Regions from separate parts of the Sporosarcina sp. FA15 genome, predicted to be linked through region 2. Evidence: riboswitches for the same ligand, from Rfam matches in the RefSeq annotation. Region 2 holds a riboswitch; each other region holds the start of a gene.
The links. Region 2 has a riboswitch for preQ1 ahead of queC (7-cyano-7-deazaguanine synthase QueC). Riboswitches for the same ligand answer to the same signal wherever they lie in the genome.

Region 1 (8,081 bases), 2.3 Mb from region 2:
GAACGTCTAGCGACACCTGGAACGAAGATAACGGATGACATTCAAGAAATCCTGTTAAATCCGGACATTGACCTCATATTTGAGGCGATTGTTGGAGAAGAACCCGCTTATACGTTTCTTTCGGATGCAATAGAAAAAGGTTTTCATATAATAACTGCGAATAAGACCATGTTTGCGAAACATGGTCCGGCGTTACTAAAACATGCGGAGTTCCGTGGAGTTTACGTTGGGTATGAAGCAACGACGGCGGGTGGCATACCGATTATCCGTACGGTGACAAACTTGTTACCGACAGACCGGGTGTTACGAATTAGAGGTATTTTGAATGGCACTTCCAACTTCATCTTAACGAAGATGCGGGAAGAGGGAATTCCATTTAAAGCCGCGCTTCACGAAGCACAGACGCTTGGCTATGCGGAAGCGGATCCGACGGACGATATAAGTGGCAAAGATGCCTTTCGGAAACTGATGATTTTGAGTGCACTTGCATTCGGTACGCAACCAAATTGGCAAGACGTTTCGGTTGTTGGAATCGACAAGATTACTATTGAAGATGTGGCGGATGCATCTAAGGCTAAGCTTCGTTATCGGCATGTCGCTGATATTTTGATTGACGAAAAGGGGACATTGCACGGAAGTGTTGGCCCGGTACTTATCGGAACTCATCATTCGCTATATGGTGTCGAAGGTGTGGACAACGCAATCATCGTTGAAACTGACTATCTCGGTGCCTTAACACTTGTCGGTCCGGGTGCAGGTATGTACCCAACGGCAAGCGCAATGGTCGGAGACTTCCTTCAAATGATTGGAAAACGTGAAAAGGTTCTTGTTAATAGTTAAGAAAAAGCGATTCCATTTATGGAATCGCTTTTTCTAGTTATTATTTTAATTTCATCAACTTTAATTCGGCTTTCAACGCTTTGAGCAACGCGACAACCATGAGCAGCATGACGAAAGAGAAGGGCAATGCAGCGATGATGATCGTGTTTTGCAAAGCGGTGAGGCCGTTGACAGATAGCAAAATGAGCGCAATTGTCGATTGGATAACGCCCCAAATGAGCTTCACATTATTCGGCGGTGTCAACGAACCATTCGTTGACTGCATGCCAAGGACAAATGTTGCTGAATCGGCTGAAGTAACGAAGAACGATACAATCAATAAAATTGCGAAGACTGATATCATGAACGACATTGGCATAACATTGAACATTTCGAAAATCGTCAGTTCTGTACTGGATTGCGTCAAGTCGACAAGCCCTTTTTTCTGGATATCAATCGCTGTCGTTCCAAACGCTGAGAACCAGAATGTAACCAGCAAAGTAGGTGCAGCAAGTACGCCAATCATGAACTCCCTGATTGTACGGCCTTTTGAAACACGGGCAATGAACATACTGACAAACGGTGCCCATGAAATCCACCATGCCCAGTAGAATATTGTCCAGTCGTCAAGCCATTTCCGGTCGGTAGAGTCCAATGGTGCTGTACCGAAACTCATTTGGACAAGGTTTGAAAAGTAGCCGCCAAATGAATCAGTGAACATATTGAAAATGAGTAATGTCGGTCCAAGAACGACGATAAATCCAAGCAGTGCAAGAGCAAGGACTAAATTTGTATTCGATAAATATTTTATGCCCTTACTTAATCCTGACCATGCAGATGCAACGAACAGGACCGTGACGATTGCGATGATGACAAATTGTGAAAAGATATTGATCTCAACACCAAATAAGTAGTTTAGGCCTGCATTAATTTGAACAGCGCCGAAGCCGAGTGATGTAGCAACGCCGAATGCTGTTGCGAAAACGGCGAGTACATCGACGAGAGTACCCCATGGTCCAACCATTTTTTCACCGAATATCGGCTTCAATGTTGCTGAAATTAATCCCGGTTCCCCTTTGCGGAACTGGAAGAAGGCTAAAGATAGCGCAATGACTCCGTACATGGCCCATATGTGAATCCCCCAGTGAAAGAAAGATTGACGTAAGGCTTCTTTGAAAGCAGCATCCGTATTTGGATCTTCCGAAGCAGGACTGATTGCAAAGTGTGATAATGGTTCAGCGGCACCATAAAAGACTAGGCCGATACCCATCCCGGCGGAAAACAGCATGGCAACCCATGTAACTGTTGAAAACTGCGGACGGTCCGTATCTTTTCCAAGCCGGATTTTTCCGTATGGACTGACGATGAAAAAGAAACTGAGCGCTAACATAAATGACATGAGCAGCATATAGTACCAACCGAAAGACGACGCAACAAAGTTTCGGACATTCGTTGTAACAGCCTCAAAACTTTCAGGTGCAAACGCGCCATATCCGACGGTCAAAATAATCAGACCAATTGTGATGTAAAAGACATTTGAAATTTTCTTCATAATTCCCCCTCGTGGAGCTGGTAATTTGGAAACAGCTTCTTACTATACTAGCAAAGCATATTGAAAGCAACCAATCGATGTATTTAGTATTTTCTCTTATAGCGATTTCCATACCTTTAACGGAACGATACCCTATCTTAAATAAAACAAAACCGGCTGAAAATCCGTAGATTTTCAACCGGTTTTTCAATCTTCATCTTTAATGTCACGATCGGGTGGAATAGGTTCGTTCCGCCATTCATCGATTTGGTGTTTTAACATTTCGAGCTGTTCTAAATAGAGTCCAAACTGATCTTTGTTAATAAGGAATTTTTCACCATCATGGACGGAACGGATGCGACCTTCCCGCACGTACTTTTCTACTTGTTCGACAGGCATACCTAGATGTTCAGCGGTTTCTTGGATTGTTATGTACATCGATCCATCTCCTTAAAAAATCCCTCTATTTCAATCGCTAACAGTGAAATGGTGGGGATGGGTTATGTTAAATAAGTTTTTCGAATTTCAAACGTTTATTTAAAATCATCATAATCGGAATCCCGATAGCCATAACGACGAATTCACCTATTGCGACTGTTAACCAGGTAAGTAGGAAAGGCAGTTCTAATGCTAGATTCAACTCGAAAGCAATGATGAACATTGTAAAGGTGAAAACAAGCGTGTTGAAGACCATTCGCTTGAATATTCCAGATATGAATTTAGCAGAGAAAATCGTAATTGAAAGGGCTAGGATTGATTGGCTTACCCCAAAAAATAAGTCATACATACCAAGTGGGGAAAATAAGTTTGTCACAAATACACCAAGCACAATTCCAAATATGAGCTTTTTATTGAACACGACAAGATGGTTGAACATCTCAGGGATTCTAAATTGGATGGCTGAGTATGCTAATGGTGCTATTAATAGGGAAACAGCTACATATAAAGCGGCGATAATCCCGCTAATGGCCATTGTTTTTATTTTCATTATTCATTTCCTCCTAGTTTTTTTAGCGTGGGATGGTTGACGAACCACGTGTTAAAAAGCCTGCAATCCAGTGTATCATAGTGTTTTTGATTCGTACATGTCAATACATGTGAAAAATGAAGAAGTAAGAATTTGGATAGGATAAATATCGATGTCAGAGTCTCGTTGGGCCATGGAACAGCTCGGTATAAATGATCGAGAAAAGTGTAGGAATGATGAATGTGGTTAATCAAGGCGAGGGAAAAGAGCTATCAACCTCTAGGGGAAATAGCTCTTCTTTGGGAGTTTAATGAATTTTCTAACCTTTCTGATCTAAAGGTTTGTTCGCTTTGCCATCCAGTTCCGTATGGCAGTAATAACTTCTTTTAATTCCATCCCGCTGTCCGTTAGCTCATATCCAACTATAGTAGAAGAAGGCTCAAGTTGTTTTTTTGTAACGAGGCCTTCTTTGATTAATTCATTCAACCGTTCTGTTAAAAGTCGATCTGATATCCCTGGAATACCTTCAGTGATTTCATGAAAACGCTTGGGTCCGGACATTAGTGTATAAATAATTACCCCCATCCATCTCTTACCAATAAATTCAATTGTATCGTGAAAGTTGTTGCAGACATGTGATGAATTCCCACAATTTTTCGGTTGATTCACTAGTCGAACCTCCATTCTGCTTTATCTTTCATCTATCTTAACATGTATCGTTAGGGTTGACATAACAAACTTACTAATGGTAAGTTGAATATAGGTACTTACTATTAGTAAGTTTTAGAAAGGGAGGCAATACAATGACTACAACATTGAACTCACATTTATATAGTGTAATGAAGGACAGAAAATCGGTAAGAGTGTTCGATCCGAACGCTACAATCGCAAAAGAGGAAATTGCAGAAATGCTGAAGCTGGCAACAATAGCTCCTTCATCTAGTAACCTGCAATCTTGGAGTTTTATAGTTATCCAAGACCCCGAGGTGAAGAAAGAACTGCAAGTAATCGCTAACAATCAAGTCCAGGTGGGGGATTCATCTGCCGTTATCGCTGTCTTAGGTAATATCGATGCGTATAAAAAGGTGGAGCAAATCTATACACAAAATGTTGCAGAAGGTCATATGGATGAGTCGATTAAAGATCGTACGATTGCCAGTACGAATGCGGTCTATCCAACTATTCCAAGAGAGGCAAGAATGAATATCGCTTCTTTCGATGCAGGGCTAGTTTCTATGCAATTGCTGTTGATTGCCAAAGAAAAAGGCTATGATACTTCAACAATAGGTGGCTTTGATAAAGTGAAATTTGCTGAGAGATTCGACCTTCCTAGTGATCAATTCCCAATTGTACTGATTGCCTTAGGAAAGGCCGCTGCCCCGGCATACGGGTCTTCCCGCTTGCCTTTAGATGAAGTTGTGCGTTTTATATAAGAAATTTCTTGCCCGGGATGCTACATGCATTTCGGGCTTTTTGTATACCATCATCTTAACTCGCTAGTTGAGATGATGTGTATACAGAGTTTTAGTCAGTAAAAATGTCACATGTGTTGATTAACCAAAAACAACCTGAAAATCACTTAATCAAACACTAGGCGCTTCATGTGCAGTTACTTTTGGATTGCTTTGGATTGAACGACCTCTATACGATTACCGAGATGTCTTGAAGTGTAGGGATGCGACTTCGTCGCATCCCTACACTTTTTTTCGGTAATCGTATGGTGCTTATTCATCCGTCGCGCTCCAAATCCATACATACACAAAGTGCTAAATCTTTTTGGGACGAAAGAATAGCGGGGCTTCTTAGCTGGATAATAGCCACCAAAGATACAATTTTGGCGGCTGATGTCTTCTCCATAGGCTTGTCTTTTTTAGTTAAGAAAGAGTCACTTTCTTATAGTCCATCGCATGATAACACGAGTAATCTTTACTAAAAGTAAGCAAGGAACACCTTGTACAAAGTACTTGAGTGCCCGAAATTGTATCTTCGGGCACTTATAACCTATAAAAAAAATCATCTATTCTTTTTTCTAAAGTAGCTGTATTTTTCACTTGAACGTTGTAGGAACGCGACAGGCAACTATTCGTAGCAGACTTGCTCATCGGTAAAGATACCATGAATAGTTTGCCGAAAGCGGGTTGGAAATGATCCAGTGAAAATAGGATTTTTCAAGCCTTTCTTACCTGCTCTTTCTGCAAGAAGATGGTTAATCAACAGACGTGTAAAAATGTATGTTTCTCTTGGTTTGATGAAGTGAATAGAAATACATTTGGGGATATTGAGGAGATAATAGAAAATCGCGATGCATTGGAAAAAAGGAACGAAGAATACGATTGATTTTATTGCACGCAATTTAAGCTAGGTTCGTATAATCACCTAGAGATTCAATTAAGTAGAATTAAGGTATTGGAAAATTTGATTTATGTGGTATCTTCTACTGTAGAGAGAGTAAGGGGGGATCACTTTGTCACAACGTATTTCATATCTAGTCGTGCTGGTAGGTGCGATACTTTGGGGGACGACTGGCACAGCCCAAACATTCATGCCGCAAACGATTCATCCGTTGGCAGTTGGGGCATCGAGGCTTGCTATAGGGGGTTTTTCGTTACTAGTTATTTTGCTCATTATGCGTAAAATCGATTTTCGAAATTGGCCTTGGAGATCTACCCTGTATGCAGCTATTTCGATGGCCATTTTTCAGTATTTATTTTTTTCTTCTGTCAGATTAACGGGGGTTGCTATAGGCACGGTCGTCACAATCGGAAGTGCTCCAGTTTTTTCTGGAATCATTGAATGGTTACTAGCAAAACGCCGTCCGACTCGGGTGTGGATCATGGCGACAGCACTTGCAATTATAGGCTGTGCACTGCTCTTTTTAAATAAAGATGGAATCGTTGTAAATCCAGTGGGAATCGCGATGTCACTTGGGGCTGGATTGTTGTTTGCCTTTTATACACTTGTCAATAAAGACGTACTAGACAAGGTAGATCCTGTGCCTGCTGTTGCGGTTATCTTTTCGATGAGTGCGATAATGCTCATGCCATTCTTGTTTTTATTCGAAACGGAAGGGCTTATGACGGGGCGTGGAATTTCTGTTGTGTTGTATCTTGGGATCGTCACAACCAGTGTGGCATATATCCTGTTTTCTGCCGGATTGAAACGGATACCTTCATCGTCAGCAGTCACCCTGTCACTTGCTGAACCACTTACTGCTGCTATATTGAGTGTGATTGTTGTAGGTGAACGACTGACAGGAACGTCGTGGATGGGTATTGCGATGTTGCTTGGTGGAATTCTTGTGTTGACGTTGAGTGGTAGGAAAGTGAAGGTTTGAACAGTCTTTTTGTTTTTGAAATTCAAAATACAGGAAGCTTTAAAGGCTTCCTGTATTTTTTTGATTTTTCGATTTGGAATAAAGCTTTGTAGCGATAAAACCGACCAAGATTAGCATCGTTGCTAGGATTCCACCTTCTAGGCCGAATGCACCACCAGTCAGCCAATCATGTCCCTCGGCTAGTTCAACGCTATAGATGCCATTTGGTGCTGTACCGCTTACCGCAAATCCAAAAATATTCCCTTGGAAGTAGTTCCACGTAATATGATAACCAATCGGTAGCCACAAACTTTTTGTGGCGTCAAACATATAAGCGAATAAAAGCCCGACCAGTGCAATATTCATTAATCCTAAAAGACTTACATTTGGATTTGCACCATGGGCGATGCTGAAAATTAAAGCGGATGCTACGTAGATAACCCACTTTTTATTTCCCCTACTTGCCATGGTGGACATGACATATCCTCTAAAGAACATCTCTTCAAAGATTCCGACAAGAATAAATAGAACTAGAAAAGTAATCGTAAATATTGAGAAATGAGGGTTTGACAATGAATTAAGGAGTGTCACATTGCCGGTCGCCATCAATACAATAAAAATAAAGATAATCGATAATGCACCAAGAAACAGTCCAAACCATAAGTCTTTCAACGAACCTCTAAAGCCGAGCTCTTTCATGGAACCCTTATTTATAAAACGCCATAGTAAAAAAGTAATCACTATTCCACCGACTGTACCACCGCCTTGCATTAAAAGGGAAATCCAAGGGTGTGAATCGAAAGCAGTTTGCATATCGAGATAACTAAATCCCTCACTAAAAGGTGCTTCAGTGAACATCAATAAAAGAATCCCAGGAAGTGAGAATAACTGTTGAACAATTAGCATGGCTATAAAGGTTAGTAAAATAAGCCAGCCAGCCCTTACTTGACCTGATTGGTTTTTAAACATCTTATCCCTCCCAATTTCCACTGTTTTCATACCGAATAGTCGTGAGCTGTCTGTCGCGGTTGTGCTTGCCGAATGGCTGCAAGTAGTAGAAGAAACATGATATCCATAACTAAGGCGCCCATTGTCAGCATGAATGTAAGTGTGATCCATTGGTCCTCAGCTATATTCATGGAAAATGACATGAGCATTTGCACGGATAAGTGGATAGCTATATAAAATGTATAGACACTTTTCGTCTGGTTTATCAATGCTTGATTAGCATAGTCATTGACAATACTTTTTAGAACAGCGAAAAGAAAATAGGCGACAATCAGTTTTAGGACGAGTAAAGCAAGTGAATAGACTTCCCAAATACCGAGATAAGGCGCAGAAAGATTAACGAAAATTGCCGGGAAAGAAATGACTATGCCTAGTCCAGCTACGATTCCTGCTTTTTTTGCATGAGGATATTTATCGATAAGCATGAAGCATCCGGAGTAAAT
Region 2 (8,081 bases):
AGAACCAGCTTGTAAAATTACACCGACAATAAGTAGTAATCTGATGTCATATTTCGCCATCATCTTACCGGCAATCGGTAAAAATAGCATTGTAGCAATTGAAGAAACACTAAAGTATAATGTCAAACTACCCATACCAATTCCTAAGTCCTGAGAAACGGGTGTTAAAAATAATGCACCTGAGCTATTAATTCCACCTCGTGTAAATGCCGCCATAAGTGACACACCGATGAGTAACCACCAGCCAAAGTGAATTTTTTTCTTGTTATTCATTAAGTTAAACCATCCTTTTTTCTTGTACTTTGATCGTTCCGTATATCGAAATGTTCATTACCTTTTTCCACGATAATACTTACAGCCATATTAATTTAACATTAAACTATCTTATGTGTCAATAAGGTGAATTTTTTTAGTTGGTTAGATTTGAACGCAAAAAATTCTAAATAGTAATGTTGAAATAAAGAAATCCATTGGATTGATATGGCACTAGGGGATGCATTATGCCTAATTAGATAAGCTTCTGCGGCGTCATCACTCAGTAAATATTGCAATCCCTCAGTTCAATATTACATGTGTTGATTGGCCAAAGTTAACCAGTAAATGACTGCTTACTCCTTCTTTATAGCATTACTTTTTCGAATGTAAGGCAGTTACACTTGCAACCTTTCTTGAAAAATAGTTGCATTTTTTACTTGAACAATATAGACACGCGGTAAAGGTGTTGTGATCGTTTCGTCCAAAGCGAGCAAGAAATGTTCAAGTGAAAATGTAGACTTTTATGCATTTCTTACAAGTCCTTTATGTAAGAATGTAGTTAATCAACAGATGTGGTTCAATCTGTATGTACATTCGTAACGCGATCATTCCGCGTCTACTTTCACCTTGTGCATTTACCAAGTAGATCTGTATTAAATTTGGGGAATATCCGAACTTGGGTAACAGATGAATCCTTTTCCATTTATGAGTAGCATCCTTTCACTGAATAACTTTTGTACAGAAATCTAAAACATGATTTTGCTATTATCAATGAAAATGGAGACACTAGTACTTGTAACATATAGTGGAATGCCGATTTACTTTGTGGGCTAACCGAACAAGCGGTGTAGATACAATGATGCATTGGGTAACGAGGACATGGTTTTGAATGAATAGCTAAAAAGCACTAAGTACGGAATCTGAATTGATTCCGTGCTTAGTGCTGTTATTGTGAATTTATAGAAGGCGTGTATGCATTATTTAACCGCAGAAATCTCCTGCAAAATCCCATAGCCATTTTTCACTTTCAAGTGCGCCATCAATCGGCCTTTCGCTGATAAATCTTCAAGTTCTTTGCCGGTGTTTTCCGGTACGAAGTAGCGTTCCAAGCCAAAATCGATGGAATGGACGTTAACACCATCAACATTCTGGTAATCATAACTGCTCAGTTTCCCGGTTAAATAGACGCTACCTCTAGGCTTTTTATCAGATAAACTATCCAACACATAGATATCGTCTTGCTTAACAAGTTTTCCGTAAACAGTTAACCCATTGGAATTCACCGACTTGTTGAGTTTGTCCAAAATCACAGTCGAAATTTCATTTTTCGGAACTTCCTCAATTTCATAACGGAGTGTGACATAATCACCGTACAGTAAATCTCTTGGATCTACTGGCACTGTCAGCAATGCTATATCATCTCCGTATGTCAATGTCCATAATGGTTTGACTGTCAGGCCGATTAATAGGAGAAGGGGGACAGTTAGTGCAACAATGAAACCAATACCCTTATTTTTCATCATGTTCATGTGCAATCACCGTTCCTCTCCGAGTTTTCTCGAACCAAAAACCAAAACCGATTAAAATCAAGCCTCCAACGATAAAGAATAACGATTTTGGCATAAAATTATATGACAAATCGGCGTAGAAGCGGAAGATCAATGTGCACACAATAAGAACCGCTGGCAAACTGCCAATCTTCAAGAAGTACAACAGTATTATTGAAAAAATGATTGTGAAAATAATCGCTGCTATTCCTGTATTGTTTGCCGGTATAAAATCCCCCCATGTACTTGGGAAAGTCAGAAACAGCCCCGCCATTCCATAGACTACTGAACCAAGCCATTCGGATGGCAACTGGTATCGGCCAAATGGATAGAAGGCAAGAAACAATCCAAGTGCAAAGAATGTACATAAAATTAGTACTTCATGCAGATCAAAATAAATGAATAAATTGAATGAAAATAGTATAGTCAAAATGACATTGGAAATAAATAAAACTTTGGAATGACCCATCCGTCTTTCATTCATCCAAAATAGTAGCGGAATAATTAGTAGAAGCAGATAAGGTAATTCAACCGTTCCATTCAACACTTTGAAACCGTAAATGATGAAGAATAAGCTAGCAGTCGCAAAAATGAGTTTGTCTTTCAAGTGATAGGCGAGTGGTAAAATACCGAGGCCCCACATGAAGAAATCTGTATAAACACCTTCACCCAGATTAAACATTTGACCAATTAGAAAAATCCCGGCGCCAAACACAAATACACCAATATAATAGAGACTTCGTGAAGTTTTCGGGTAAATATCTTCCATCTTATGACCACCTGCATAAAAGCCGGCTGTCCCAAGGAATAATAGTAAGAACTTCGCAAGTTTCGGTATTTCTTGCCAATTACCTGCGATGAAGCTAAGAATGCCAACGCCGATTAAAATCGCTCCGATGACTAGCAATACCCGTACAAAACTTAGTCGCTCAGTAGGCAAATATTCTGCTAGAAGTTTGCGTGCCTGATTTGTTTCCAATTGTCCTGTTTGTTCCAAAAAGAGGAATTCCTTCTCAAGGATACGGTACTCTGATTTACTAATTTTCCTCTTCATCTCATTGACCTCCGTTTCTTTTAGACTCCCTTATGCTAAGTATACCCGCAATTATTGAGATGCAACAGTTTCCGTTTTTCGTAAATTAAGTACAATGTCCCTTATCTACTCCTTTCTTTTTTCTATTATCATTCCTGCTTTTTTTACAATTTTGATGGAATTTAACAAAATAAAAAGCACTCATATTGAGCGCTTTTTATCTTAATTTTTGTTTTCTCATCCATTGCGTTGCGACCCACTTTTCTCCGGCTATAACTGGTGCTCCACCATGTAAAGTTAACTTGTTTAAATCATCATCACTATAGAAATATTCGAAATAAACTGCCATACCCTTGTGTGGGGTTACTGAGAGATTCAGTTTAGGGAAAAAAGTTTCTCCGCCTTGTTCTACATCATTTAAGTACATAATGAGCGTACTAATTCTATTATTGTTTGCTACTTTACTTGTTGATGAAAAAAAATCATAATGAGCTTTATACTCTTGACCAGGAGTATACTTAAGGATTTGAATTCCCTCTCCGTGTTCAATAGGAATATTCATGATAGTCGCAATTCTCTTTTCGACTCTAGCAACAGTTTCGTTTTCACTTTCACTTTCTTGAAAAAACATACTACTACTTGTTCTCAGTTCATCTATTTCACGAGTCTTCCCAATTTTTGAACGTTGCATTTTGTCCTTTGACAATTTGATTAGTTCATCACATTCTTCGTTACTTAAAACATTACCTAAAATTACTATCAATGGCTCTTCGAATCTAGTGATTATATCAATTTCTCTGTCTGTTTTTATTTTATTTCCAGCGTGATCAAATATAGTTTGTTCTTTATTCTCCGTTATCATCTTCAAACGACCCCTTAAACTATCTAATTTTCAGAACGAGTACGTTTTATCCCGCATTAACGGGCAGTAAGACCCCCACTTCAAGTCTTAAAGGACACAAGAAGAATAAGTGGGGGATCAAATGCCCGTAAAAGCCCGAATGGTTAGGGCCAACGAGGAAGAATTGCAGTTCATTCCTCCCTGTTGGTTACTTAGGCTTTGCCACAGGACGTGGCGCACTTAGCCTAAGTTCTTTAAACAATCAGTGGGGGATGAAGAACCCCCCTCTGATTGAAGATTAACTTTATTGGTAATGATTATACGTGTTAACGGTCTACTTTCACTTCAAATATTTGATTATAAGAGCATGCTCTTATAGTTTCTTCTTTGAATGATTTTATTTTATCATAGAATTTTAACATATCGCAAATTTGGTAACCATTTTAATGTTGGGATCTTTTCGTTAATATTGTGGCTAATAGTGAGGAAATTTAGATGTGGAAAATGACAACGTGTCGGCTCAATCTGTTGTAAAAGTAATAGTTGAAGTGATTTCAATGGGGAGAATGGAAGATTGGAAGGGAACAAAAGAGGACCTTTTATTATTTTTATTGCCTTTACAAACCGATCAATTTAGAAAACTGCCTTCATCGATTTATAGTGAATTTCACAAGTAAAAGAACCAAGTGTCGGATTAGAACAATTCCGACGCTTGGTTCTTTATTAAATCATCTTTATATGTCAAAAATAGAGATGCAATACTGATCACAGAGAAATGAATAAGTCTTATCAGACGCCGCGTTTATTCCCCCATAGCAGAGTATGCAATTGTGGCAACACTTTGGCATCATTCATTATAGGGGAGTGGACTGTTAAATCAATTAACCACTCATATCGTTGTAACAATGTCGAAACGAGAAGTGCATCGTCAGTTGTCGTCGTATCGTCATTTCCTGTCTGTAGAAAGAAAGGAAACGCCGGATATCGCAGATGGACCTCTTCCGCAAACTTGAAATCCTTTTCATCGAAAATGACGACTTTCAAAGTAGCAGTCGTTTCAATCAGTTTCTCCATGAACGTATCCAGTTTACTGAAATCCGTCACCATCCCTGAACTTGGTGGTTTTGGGGAAAGCGTGATGTCATCAATTTTCAATAACCAATCCTGCCAAAAAGAAGCTTGCGTTTCAACTGCGACCTTCCAACCTTGTTCGTGGCACAAATCGACAAGTTCCCCAATTCCTTTATGAAGGGCAGGGTTCCCACCTGAAATTGTGACATGTGAAAATGACTGTCCGCCTATTGCTTTAAGTTCATCTATGATTTCTGCCGGCTGTTTCGAAGTGCTTTTTCCCGAACCGTCCCAAGTAAAACTGGAATCGCACCAAGAACAAGAATAATCACATCCAGCTGTTCGAACAAACATCGTCTTTAACCCCATGACCATTCCTTCGCCTTGAATAGTCGGACCGAATACTTCCATAACAGGAATCTTCATAGGACTACCTCCTGTTCAGGACGATAGATGACATAGCTAGTCGGCGTTTCTCGGACTATGACTTGAAGGCAGACAGGCTTGTTGTTTCTAGTTAGAAGAACTTCCTGGATTGATTTGCAAACCTGTTCTGCCAATTTCTCGGTCGTCGGGAAATTGTTCTTAAATTCAGGATGATCATTCAACACAGAATGATCGTATTTATCATGAATGAGGTTTTTGAGTTCCTTGAAATCAATCAGGAAACCGATTGAATCCAGTTCATTTCCTCCAATTGTTATGTTTAAGTAATACGTATGACCGTGCATTACTTGGCATTTTCCAGCATCTTCGCTTGGAATGAAATGTGCCGCAGAAAAATGCATGTCTTTGTTTAATTCAAAACGATATGAATGCTGAACTTGCGGATAAAATTGCTGCATCATTCAGAGACACCTACAGACTTTTTAGATAAATAGGTAGCGAGACCGTCATTCCGTAACACACAGGCAGGACATTTCCCGCAGCCTGTACTCGGAACTCCGTTGTAGCAAGTAAGTGTCTTGTTCTGCACAAAGTCGAACGCACCAAGTTCGTCAGACAAAGCCCAAACTTCGGACTTATCGAGCCACATCAAAGGCGTATGGATGACAAACCGCCCGTCCATAGCTAAATTCAGTGTCACATTCAACGATTTTATAAAATTGTCACGGCAATCAGGATAACCGCTAAAATCCGTTTCACTGACACCCGTAATTAAGTGCCGAGCACCAATCGCATCTGCATAGACCGCGGCAAATGACAGGAATAAATGATTCCTGCCTGGAACGAAAGTCGACGGCAATTCACCTTCTACTTCATTCACTTCGATATCATCTCGCGTCAAGGCATTTGCTGACAGTTGGTTGATCAAATTCATATCCAGTACTTTAAACGATACCCCAAGCTCATCTGCAATTTTTCTAGCACACTCGATTTCCTCCGAATGGCGCTGACCATAGTCAAACGTCACCGTAGCAACTTCACGGAAATTTTTCAATGCCCAAAACAGGCATGTCGTACTATCTTGGCCGCCGCTAAAGACGACAACCGCTTTTTCATTTTTCACTATAAAACATCTCCTTAGTTTTTTAGAGAGGGAGTTTTCGAACCTCTTTTTTTGAACAACGTTAATGATAACATAAATAGGTGATGGAAGGGATTAGAAGAGGGGTTTGGAAACAGTTGCGCACACAATTCTTATAATACAATCCGCGTATTATAAGTCTATCGTTTAATGAATTGTTTAATTAGGTGTATGATAACTATGCAAACAACTTAAGGAGATGAATTATCAATGAGAGCAGCAGTATGGTATAAAGCCAATGATATTCGTGTTGAAGAGCGTGAAGTGAAAGAAGTTCTTGCAAATGATGTAAAAGTACGAGTGGCATGGACTGGTATTTGCGGCAGTGACTTGCATGAATACCATGAAGGCCCAGTATTAATTCCAGGAAATGGTCCGGATCCATTGACAAACCAGGAAGCGCCACTAACGTTAGGGCATGAGTTTTCAGGTATTGTTGAGGAAGTTGGTTCTGATGTGACACGCTTTAAAGCAGGAGATCGTGTCGTTATCAATCCGTTGATTACATATGGCAATAAATCGTCTGAGTATGATATATATGATGGCTTCACGTTTGTTGGACTAGGTTCTGACGGTGGATTTGCAGACTTTGCAGTCGTATCTGAGAAAAACGTTTATGCACTTCCGAAAGGTTTATCTCTTGAAGAAGGCGCACTTGTAGAACCGATGGCAGTTACTGTACAGGCCGTGAAAGAAGGCGGATTGCAAGCTGGTCAAACGGTTGCTGTATTTGGTGCTGGCCCGATTGGATTATTGACAATCATTGCTGCAAAAGCACAGGGTGCTAACAAAATTGTTGTATTTGACTTGTCTGAAGAGCGCTTGGAAAAGGCGTTGGCAGTAGGAGCTACACATGTGTTCAACTCAGGTAAAGTGAATCCTTTGGAAGTTGGAAAAGAGATTGAACCTGAAGGCTTTGATGTCTCGTTCGAGGTAGCTGGCGTAGAAATTACGTTGAACCAGGCAATTAAAATCACAAAAACGAGGGGGACGGTTGTTATTGTATCTATATTCCCGAAACCAGTTTCCTTCTCACCAATGGATTTAACGGCTTCCGGTATTAAAATTACATCAACACTAGCTTATGAGCCTGCAGTATTCCAGAAAACAATTGATATGATGGATTCTGGCGAAATTAACCCTAAAGAAATTATTACGAGCCGTATTGAGCTTGAAGAGCTTGTTGAAAAAGGTTTTGATGCGTTAACGAATGACAAAACGCAAGCGAAGATTCTTGTTAAATTGAGCGGCGAACAATAATACGAAAGAATAGTTAAAAGTAAAGTACCCTGGTTGCATCTTTGGATGTTACTTAGGTACTTTTTTTAGGTGAATACCGTGGCGGACTAGGTTTATCTATCGCAAAAATAATCATTGATCTTCATGGCTAAAAAAACTATACAAAGCGAGAAGGGGAAGGGAACAATTTTTACGGTTACCATTACTCTCTAACTTTGTTCGGTAATTGATGTGATAAAGTGAGGGAAACAACAGATGTCATTTACAACTATTTTATTAATTTTGCTCGTCTTAGTGATCTATTTACTGTTATGTTTTTATATCGGATACAATGGCTGGGTATGGCTGAAAACAACGCAATTTGCTGCCTTCAAGAAAACCTATATAATGCTCATGATCTTACTTAGTTTGTCCTTTTTCATCGGACGGTTTTGGTCATGGATACCTATCCAATTCATCGGCGGATTTTGGCTCGTGATTTTTGGCTATAGTTTACTATTATTACCTTTGATCAATCTCGCGATCTGCTTATTGAAAAAGAAATGGATTTTTCAAATCGGATTAGGG
Region 3 (8,081 bases), 360 kb from region 2:
TTGCCCATGTTCTTGCCCATTGTGATTTTTTCAAAAATAATGTTCGATTCTCTAACACAAGAAAAGACATGGTAGAGAGTATGACTGCAACGGCTGAGCGCATTGCGAATTATGAAATGATCCATGGTAAAGATGAGGTAGAACGTTTTTTAGATGCTGTATTAGCCATTCAGGAACATATTGATCCTTCTATACTAAGGCCTCAACGGCCAGCTGATGATTTGGATGAGGAAAGTGTTGAAGAAGAAATTATACGGAAAACGCCTTATGATGATTTATGGAATTTGGATAGAAAAGCGGCAGAGAAGAAAGTAACAACACCAAAGGGAAAGAAAGTACCTCAAAATCAGGAAAAAGATCTTTTGCTATTTATTTTGGAGTATAGTCGTGAACTGGAAGAATGGCAACGTGATATATTAACGATGATGCGAGAGGAAATGCTCTACTTTTGGCCACAGCTTGAAACGAAAATTATGAATGAGGGCTGGGCATCTTTTTGGCATCAACGTATTTTGAGGGAAATGGATTTAACCTCAGATGAAACAATCGAATTTGCTACATTGAATGCGAATGTTATCCAGCCTTCGAAAACCTCGATTAATCCCTATTATCTAGGATTGAAAATTTACGAGGATATTGAAAAGAGATACAATAATCCGACGGAGAAATTGAGAAGGTTAGGGGTCCAGCCTAACACGGGTATAGAAAAAATCTTTGAAGTGAGAGAAATTGAATCGGATATATCCTTTATCCGCAACTATGTCACCAAAGAGTTAGTTCAACAGGAAGATTTATATCTCTTTGAAAAAAAGAGCGGCAACTATCAAATTACTACTAAAGATTATGAAAATGTAAGAAATCAACTAGTATCCATGCGTGTAAACGGTGGTTTTCCATATATCGTAGTTGAAAATGGGGATTACTTGCGCAACGGAGAACTGTATTTGGTGCATAAATACGAGGGGACCGAGCTGGATCTTAAGTATTTAGAAAGTGTGCTTCCTTATATTTATCAATTATGGGGACGGATTGTACATCTAGAAACGTATGTAGAGAATTTGCAAGTCGTCTATTCATATGATCGGAACAAAGTATATCGACGGTATGTTTAAGTGATAACCAATAATTAGAAGTAGTACTATCCCGCGATCGGATTTTCGGTTGTGGGGTTTTTTCTCGTCTAAATTCCAACGGGGTAAAGATTCACGGACTGGGAAATACATTCGTTAATGGTGCTTATATGGAAATCGAAGTGGCAAAAGGTAAAACATCAATGAAAACGAAATTCATATAATGGCGAACGGACTTTCATTTCAATACGCCGCATAATCTGTTATTCTTAAAGTAAAGCTTAAGACGGGAGAGTGAATGAAATGGCTGGACCAGCACTTAAGAAACTACACTCCCACCGCGCAATTCATGAAGGCGGACTTTCAGGGGCAGTTAGTAAGACAGAGGGCATGATGGAATTTCTTCAACAGGGTGATCTTGCGTTGGCGAACCAGGCGGCTGATGATTTAATTGAATACTGGAAGACACGTGTTATCAGTCACGCGGATGCCGAAGAACAAGGGTTTTACGGAGAAGTTGCCGAACGGAATCCTGATCTGAAGGAAACTGTTGTTCAATTGACACGAGACCATGATTTGCTACGAATTATCGTAAAGGATATTGAACAACTGCGTGAGGACGAAAATCTGAGTCCTGCTGTACTTCATAGGTTTCATGCATTAATCGTCGTCAATGAAATACATAGCCGGGATGAAGAACGCATGCTTTTTGAAAACTAATACTACTTTAAGCGCCATTAACCGGTGCTTTTTTCTTTGATATATAGTTAGGAGATGGTCCAAATCGAAAAAGCTTTATCGATATTGACAACATATTTTGGGTATCCTTCTTTTAGGACAGGTCAGGAGCAAGTTATCCGGGGCGTTATGAGCTATCAGGATACACTTTGCGTTATGCCAACGGGGGGCGGGAAGTCTGTCTGTTACCAAGTGCCCGCACTCGTGATGGATGGCACCGTTCTTGTTATTTCACCACTTATTTCACTGATGAAAGACCAAGTCGATGCACTCCACCAAGTAGGGATTCCCGCAGCGTACATCAATAGTTCACTTTCATCAGAGGAATACTTTGAAACAATGGAGAGAGCCGTGTTGGGCGAGTATCAGCTTCTTTACGTCGCACCTGAACGTCTTGACTCACCGTCTTTCAAAAATCAGTTGCGGCGGATGACAATTCCGATGGTCGCTATTGACGAAGCACATTGTATTTCGCAATGGGGTCACGATTTCCGTCCAAGTTACCGCAATATAAGCAGTATTGTTTCTCTATTTGATAAAAAGCCGGTTCTCCTTGCACTAACTGCTACTGCCACACCAGCTGTCCGGGAAGATATTTGCCGTCAGCTTGGAATTAGTGAAAATAATACGGTTATGACAGGATTTGAGCGGGCAAACCTCACTTTTTCGGTCGTCAAAGGGCAAGACCGTGAAAAATTTGTAAAAGAATACGTCCGTAAAAATGAAGGAGAAGCGGGCATTATCTACGCTGCTACACGAAAAGCGGTTGATCATGTGCACGACATTCTTCAAAAAAGTGGAGTGTCTGTTGCGAAATATCATGCTGGACTTGGAGATATTGAACGTCAGTCTGGACAAGACCGTTTTTTGAATGATGAGGCGTCAGTCATGGTTGCGACAAATGCATTCGGCATGGGAATTGATAAATCCAATATCCGCTATGTTATTCATTACCAGATGCCGAAAAATATGGAGAGCTATTATCAGGAGGCAGGGCGTGCAGGACGTGATGGGCTTGACAGTGCTTGTACTGTGCTATTTTCATCACAGGATGTACAAACCCAGCGTTTCTTGATTGATCAATCACAAGACCCAAGCAGAATTCCGGCAGAGCTTGAAAAATTGCAGTCAATGATTGACTATTGCCATACAGAAACATGCCTTCAGAAATTCATTATTTTGTATTTCGGAGAGACAGATGTGAAGGACTGCGGTCGCTGTGCAAATTGTACCGACACACGTGAAAGTACGGATGTGACTGAAGACGTTCAAAAAGTATTGTCATGTGTCATTCGAATGGGACAACGGTTTGGCAAGGCGATGATTGCACAAGTATTAACAGGATCTCGGAACAAGAAGGTGATTGAATTCGGTTTCGATAAATTAACGACATACGGTTTAATGAAAGGGCGTAGCGCAAAGGATATATCTGATTTCATCGAGTTCATCATTTCAGAAAGTTATCTTGGCGTGGAGAATGGGCAGTTTCCAACCATTTACGTCAGTGAACATGGGAAAGATGTGCTGACAGGCAAAGTGACTGTCAATCGAAAAGTGACTGTTATTACAATGCAAGTTGCGAATGATGATCCACTATTCGACCAGCTTCGTGCACTACGTATGAAACTGGCTCAAGAAGCGGGTGTACCGCCGTTCGTCGTCTTTTCAGATAAAACGTTGCGTGATATGGCGGCCAGAATGCCTGTGACTAACGATGATTTCCTCGAAGTAAATGGTGTTGGTCTTGCGAAATTGGAAAGATACGGGGAAGCATTCATGGAAGAAATCAAGACTTTTCAAATGCAAAACGCATAAAAAATACCCGGACAATGAACAGTCCGGGTATTTTTTTGTTTATCAAATTATCTATTATCAACTTTTTCCGGATACATATCGTGATTCATCATCCGGTGTTCCGCCATTTGTTCATATTTTGTTTCGGGTTTGCCATAGTTGCAATAAGGATCGATTGACAAGCCGCCACGCGGCGTAAATTTCCCCCATACTTCGATATAACGCGGTTCAATTAGTTTGATTATGTCATTCATAATAATATTGACGCAGTCTTCATGAAAGTCGCCATGATTTCGGAAACTGAATAGATATAATTTGAGTGCTTTACTCTCCACAAGTTTTTTATCCGGCACAAAACTGATATACATCGTCGCGAAATCGGGTTGCCCTGTCATCGGACAAAGTGATGTAAACTCCGGACAGTTGAATTTAACAAAGTAATCGCGATCCACATGCATATTGTCGACAGCCTCTAAAACATCGGGGTTGTACTCGTACACGTATTTCGTGTTTTGATTGCCGAGCAAAGTTAAGTCGGTCAATGTTGCTTCATCTCTTCCAGCCAATTAAAAAAACCTCCCGTATATTTTGTCAGGGAGGTCCATAGGCGCCGGGAAAACGGCCATATCGAATGCACATGGCGTAAATTCCGTCATCCATAGTTTTTTATAGAGGGTCGCTATGAACCTCTCCCGAACAGGGTATTCATTTCGTATCTGACATTATAGGACGTGCGATGATTTGTCAATAGATCCTTTTTTCTTCAAGCCAATCAAGGCATATAAAGCGACAGCGAGGAGGATGAATCCTGTCAGCATGAAAGCGCCTCGGTACTCCAAGTCCAAGAATCCAATCAAGCTTGAACCTGCAACGACACCAATCGAGAAGAACGCGTAAAAGTAACCATATGCTTTCCCGCGAAATTCAGGAGATGAAGAATCGATTAGCAGCGAGTTGATGGATGGGAAGAGGAAAGCGAATCCAGCCCCATAAATACACATTGCAATATATAAGTAATTCAATTCCTCAACTTGACTCAGGAACAGCATACTTAATCCCATAAGTGTTATTCCGAATGCAAGTGTCACAACTGGCCGTACACGGTCAAAAACTCGATTGATGGGCAATAAGAAGATGAGAATAGCGACGACGCCAAATGTGCTTAGTAACAACCCCGTTGTTTTGGTATCAAATCCAAGTGATTCAACTTTTAGCGGCAACACAAGGGCAAGTACACCTTGTGAGAACATTAAGAAGAATGCTCCCGCGAATGCTCTGACCATCCCCGGATGTTGGAAAAGATATCTGACACGGAAACTGTCAGCTCCTTTTGAAGGCTGTTTTCGTACATATGTAAACGATCGGAGAACAAAGAATGCAAGTATTGCCAGTAGCATCATGATGCCGCCGTTGACCGCCATAATGAAAGGTGTACTTGTTTTAGCTGCCACAATACCACCATAAGCTGGACCGATAATCGCTGCCAATCCAACGAATGCACCTGAAATTGCAACACTTTTACCTCGTTTAGATTCTTCTGCACGATTTGCCAGGAAAGTGAACGCAGCTGGTACAATTAGCCCTTCCATAAAACCATGGACAAAGCGGACACCGAGCAATGACATTGGTCCATCAACAAACGCGTAGAGGAAGAGAGAGAGTGCCGAAGCAAATAGTCCAAGTACGAGTATGAAAAAAGGTCCTCTTTTGTCAGTCATGAAACCGGAAATGACATTCCCGATAGTATTTGAAAATGAATACATACCAACTGCAAGTCCAACTAAAAATGGTGTAGCACCAAGAGATAATGCAAATGGGCTCATGACAGGCAGTTGCGAAAATAAATCAAAAAACGAGAAGAAAACGATGAGGTAAACAAAACCACGCATAATGAAGCCTCTTTTCAATTAATAGATAACATCCTACCCTATACTTTAGCATTATTTGGACCTAAGGGGAAAAGGAGAGATTGTGAACAAAACATATTCTTTAGCAATTAATGAAAGATAACGATAAGATTAATGAAATATATGAATGGGTAAAGGGGGAAACGGTGAGTGGTCTTTTTTACAAACTTATTTAAAAAACAAGATGATAGCGAAATTGTAAATGAAATTGAAAAGCGATATATTTTCGTTCAACTAGACTTGGAACATTATTCCGAACCGTTTTTTGCGAGGGATTTAGTAAACATGCCCTCTCCCGATTTGAAACAACCTGAATATAGGGGCGTTCACAAATCATTTGCTGCAGGAGTGTCATTAATCCCGCATCTTAAAGCAGATACTTCTATCGAATTGTTCATTCTAACGGATTATTTCGATGTGGAGGAAATCATCAAAGCGGGTATTGCTGTGAAGCATGTGCAATCTTCTGTTGATAGGATAATGATGGAAGCAATTATTTGGAAGGGTAACGGTCAGGTGGAAACAATTCCATTTTTGCTGAATCTCCGTCTTGAAGACGAGAGCTCCCGATTGGCTGCAGCATTAATCAGTGTTCAAAAAGAGATACCATTCTATTTTGGGCAGATTGTGAATGAAGTGTTCACAATAGAAAAGCAACTGCTTGTGAACATGCCCGAAGCGGTCCAAGAAGATATGCAAAACACTTTCGCAGAGCTGTATAGTGATGAACCCAGCAAATTCGGACCTTTTGTCGGCCTAGAAAGCGTATCAGATCGAGAAATGACGACTGGAGGATGGGTCATGCATTTTGATAATGAGAAGCTAAAGGAAGAGGAATCAGACTTGTCTTTGATGAAAATTAAAATTCTAAGCTCAGCTTTTGATAAAATTAGTCGTCTAGGTGTCAAAGGTCGGTTTACAGGATGGATTGCAGAAAATGTGGCAGATTCAATCGGAACGGGTTCATACGGTGAGACGACGACGCTTATTTTTACATCATCGGAACCGATGCATGGTAATGAAAAATTGCATAGTGAAATTATGAAATATATGAAGTCGTTAAAAGGGTTTATTCGCGAGGAAGGCGGCTATCCCTTAAAATACGAGGGCCTTCCTGTGCTAAGACAAAATGGCGGTGGCTATGGGTTTGTTGCCATTGATGAAGTTTTTTTTACGAAAGCGGACGAGTTATATAGAAAAATGACCAATAAAGAGATAAACTTATACTATAAATTGCTGAAATTGAATGCAACAGATTGAAAGGGGAAATACGACGATGACAATTAGAGTCGGAATTGCAGGTTACGGAAATTTGGGACGCGGTGTTGAGTCTGCAATCAATCAGAATAAAGATATGGAACTGGTTGGTGTGTTTACAAGGAGAAATCCGGAAGATGTGAAATTACTGAATGGCAATGTATCCGTACATATGATGGATGACATCCATAAATTTACTGATGCAATCGATGTACTCATCCTTTGCGGCGGATCGAAAAATGATTTACCAGAGCAAGGCCCGGCACTATCAGCTTTATTCAACACGGTGGATAGCTTTGATACACATGCGAAAATTCCGGGTTATTTTGAAGCTGTAGATGCATCGGCTAAACCTAACGGTAAGATTGCCATCATTTCAGTCGGCTGGGATCCAGGTTTGTTCTCCATCAATCGTTTGTACGGCGAAGCAGTTTTATCGGAAGGTGCTACTTACACGTTCTGGGGCAAAGGATTGAGCCAAGGACATTCCGATGCGCTTAGAAGAATTGAAGGCGTAAAAGGTGCTGTCCAATATACAATTCCTGTTCCGGACGCAGTTGACAAAGTGCGTAGCGGTTCGTTACCAGAATTGACTACGCGTGAGAAGCATACCCGCGAATGTTATGTAGTCTTAGCAGATGGCGTTGACGGCAACAAAGTGAAAGAAACGATTGTCACGATGCCTGACTACTTTACAGATTACGATACGACAGTGACTTTTATTACTGAAGAAGAATTGAAACAGGATCACTCTGCGATGCCACACGGCGGTTTCGTGATTCGCAGCGGTAAGACAGGGGAAGACAGCGCACAAGTGATGGAGTATTCCTTGAAACTCGACAGCAACCCTGAATTCACATCAAGCGTGCTTGTTGCGTACGCACGCGCAGCTTATAGGTTGCATCAGAACGGTGAGACGGGTGCGAAAACAGTCTTCGACATTGCGCCTGGATTGCTTTCTCCAAAAAGTGCTGCAGATTTACGGAAAGAATTGCTGTAATTGTACTTGGAAATAGAATTGCATATTGCTTTTTGAATAAACAACGGCAGCGTTACCTCTATAGTTGAGGTAACGCTGTTTTTATGGAGATGTTTTATTTATTACTATATATTCGGCACTACTTATTTGTAGTTAACAAGGTGGTATATCTTGCAGGGTATAACGAACAAATCTAGCGACTAAGTTGTTTTGGAAGAACATTCCACTTGTTGAGTGCCGACTATATAGTGATTTCAATCAACTCTCTACTTTATTTGATTCTCAATCCTAAATGTTTTGATAATAGTGCACTTTTCGCATATACTACTCATGTAC

Region 1: another riboswitch for preQ1. It lies ahead of ACP8HG_RS15400 (QueT transporter family protein); the one in region 2 lies ahead of queC (7-cyano-7-deazaguanine synthase QueC).
Region 3: another riboswitch for preQ1. It lies ahead of queF (preQ(1) synthase); the one in region 2 lies ahead of queC (7-cyano-7-deazaguanine synthase QueC).

What each region holds. Positions count from the first base shown of each region.
Region 1 covers NZ_CP188818.1:3,280,991-3,289,071, reverse strand. Annotated here, with positions in the region: gene ACP8HG_RS15415 (homoserine dehydrogenase) at 1-840, shown strand, start outside; gene ACP8HG_RS15410 (BCCT family transporter) at 881-2,371, opposite strand; gene ACP8HG_RS15405 (excisionase family DNA-binding protein) at 2,558-2,788, opposite strand; gene ACP8HG_RS15400 (QueT transporter family protein) at 2,856-3,338, opposite strand; PreQ1 riboswitch class I at 3,346-3,392, opposite strand; gene ACP8HG_RS15395 (winged helix-turn-helix transcriptional regulator) at 3,651-3,986, opposite strand; gene ACP8HG_RS15390 (nitroreductase family protein) at 4,121-4,750, shown strand; gene ACP8HG_RS15385 (DMT family transporter) at 5,782-6,651, shown strand; gene ACP8HG_RS15380 (CPBP family intramembrane glutamic endopeptidase) at 6,691-7,599, opposite strand; gene ACP8HG_RS15375 (hypothetical protein) at 7,626-8,081, opposite strand, start outside.
Region 2 covers NZ_CP188818.1:923,406-931,486, forward strand. Annotated here, with positions in the region: gene ACP8HG_RS04425 (MFS transporter) at 1-273, opposite strand, end outside; gene ACP8HG_RS04430 (GDYXXLXY domain-containing protein) at 1,233-1,778, opposite strand; gene ACP8HG_RS04435 (DUF2157 domain-containing protein) at 1,765-2,856, opposite strand; gene ACP8HG_RS04440 (2OG-Fe(II) oxygenase) at 3,053-3,697, opposite strand; gene ACP8HG_RS04445 (hypothetical protein) at 4,174-4,353, shown strand; gene queE (7-carboxy-7-deazaguanine synthase QueE) at 4,466-5,173, opposite strand; gene queD (6-carboxytetrahydropterin synthase QueD) at 5,170-5,595, opposite strand; gene queC (7-cyano-7-deazaguanine synthase QueC) at 5,592-6,260, opposite strand; PreQ1 riboswitch class I at 6,266-6,309, opposite strand; gene ACP8HG_RS04465 (2,3-butanediol dehydrogenase) at 6,486-7,535, shown strand; gene ACP8HG_RS04470 (metallophosphoesterase) at 7,770-8,081, shown strand, end outside.
Region 3 covers NZ_CP188818.1:559,474-567,554, forward strand. Annotated here, with positions in the region: gene ACP8HG_RS02730 (SpoVR family protein) at 1-1,112, shown strand, start outside; gene ACP8HG_RS02735 (hemerythrin domain-containing protein) at 1,374-1,790, shown strand; gene recQ (DNA helicase RecQ) at 1,845-3,623, shown strand; gene queF (preQ(1) synthase) at 3,671-4,168, opposite strand; PreQ1 riboswitch class I at 4,255-4,298, opposite strand; gene ACP8HG_RS02750 (MFS transporter) at 4,325-5,491, opposite strand; gene ACP8HG_RS02755 (hypothetical protein) at 5,660-6,769, shown strand; gene ACP8HG_RS02760 (diaminopimelate dehydrogenase) at 6,786-7,766, shown strand.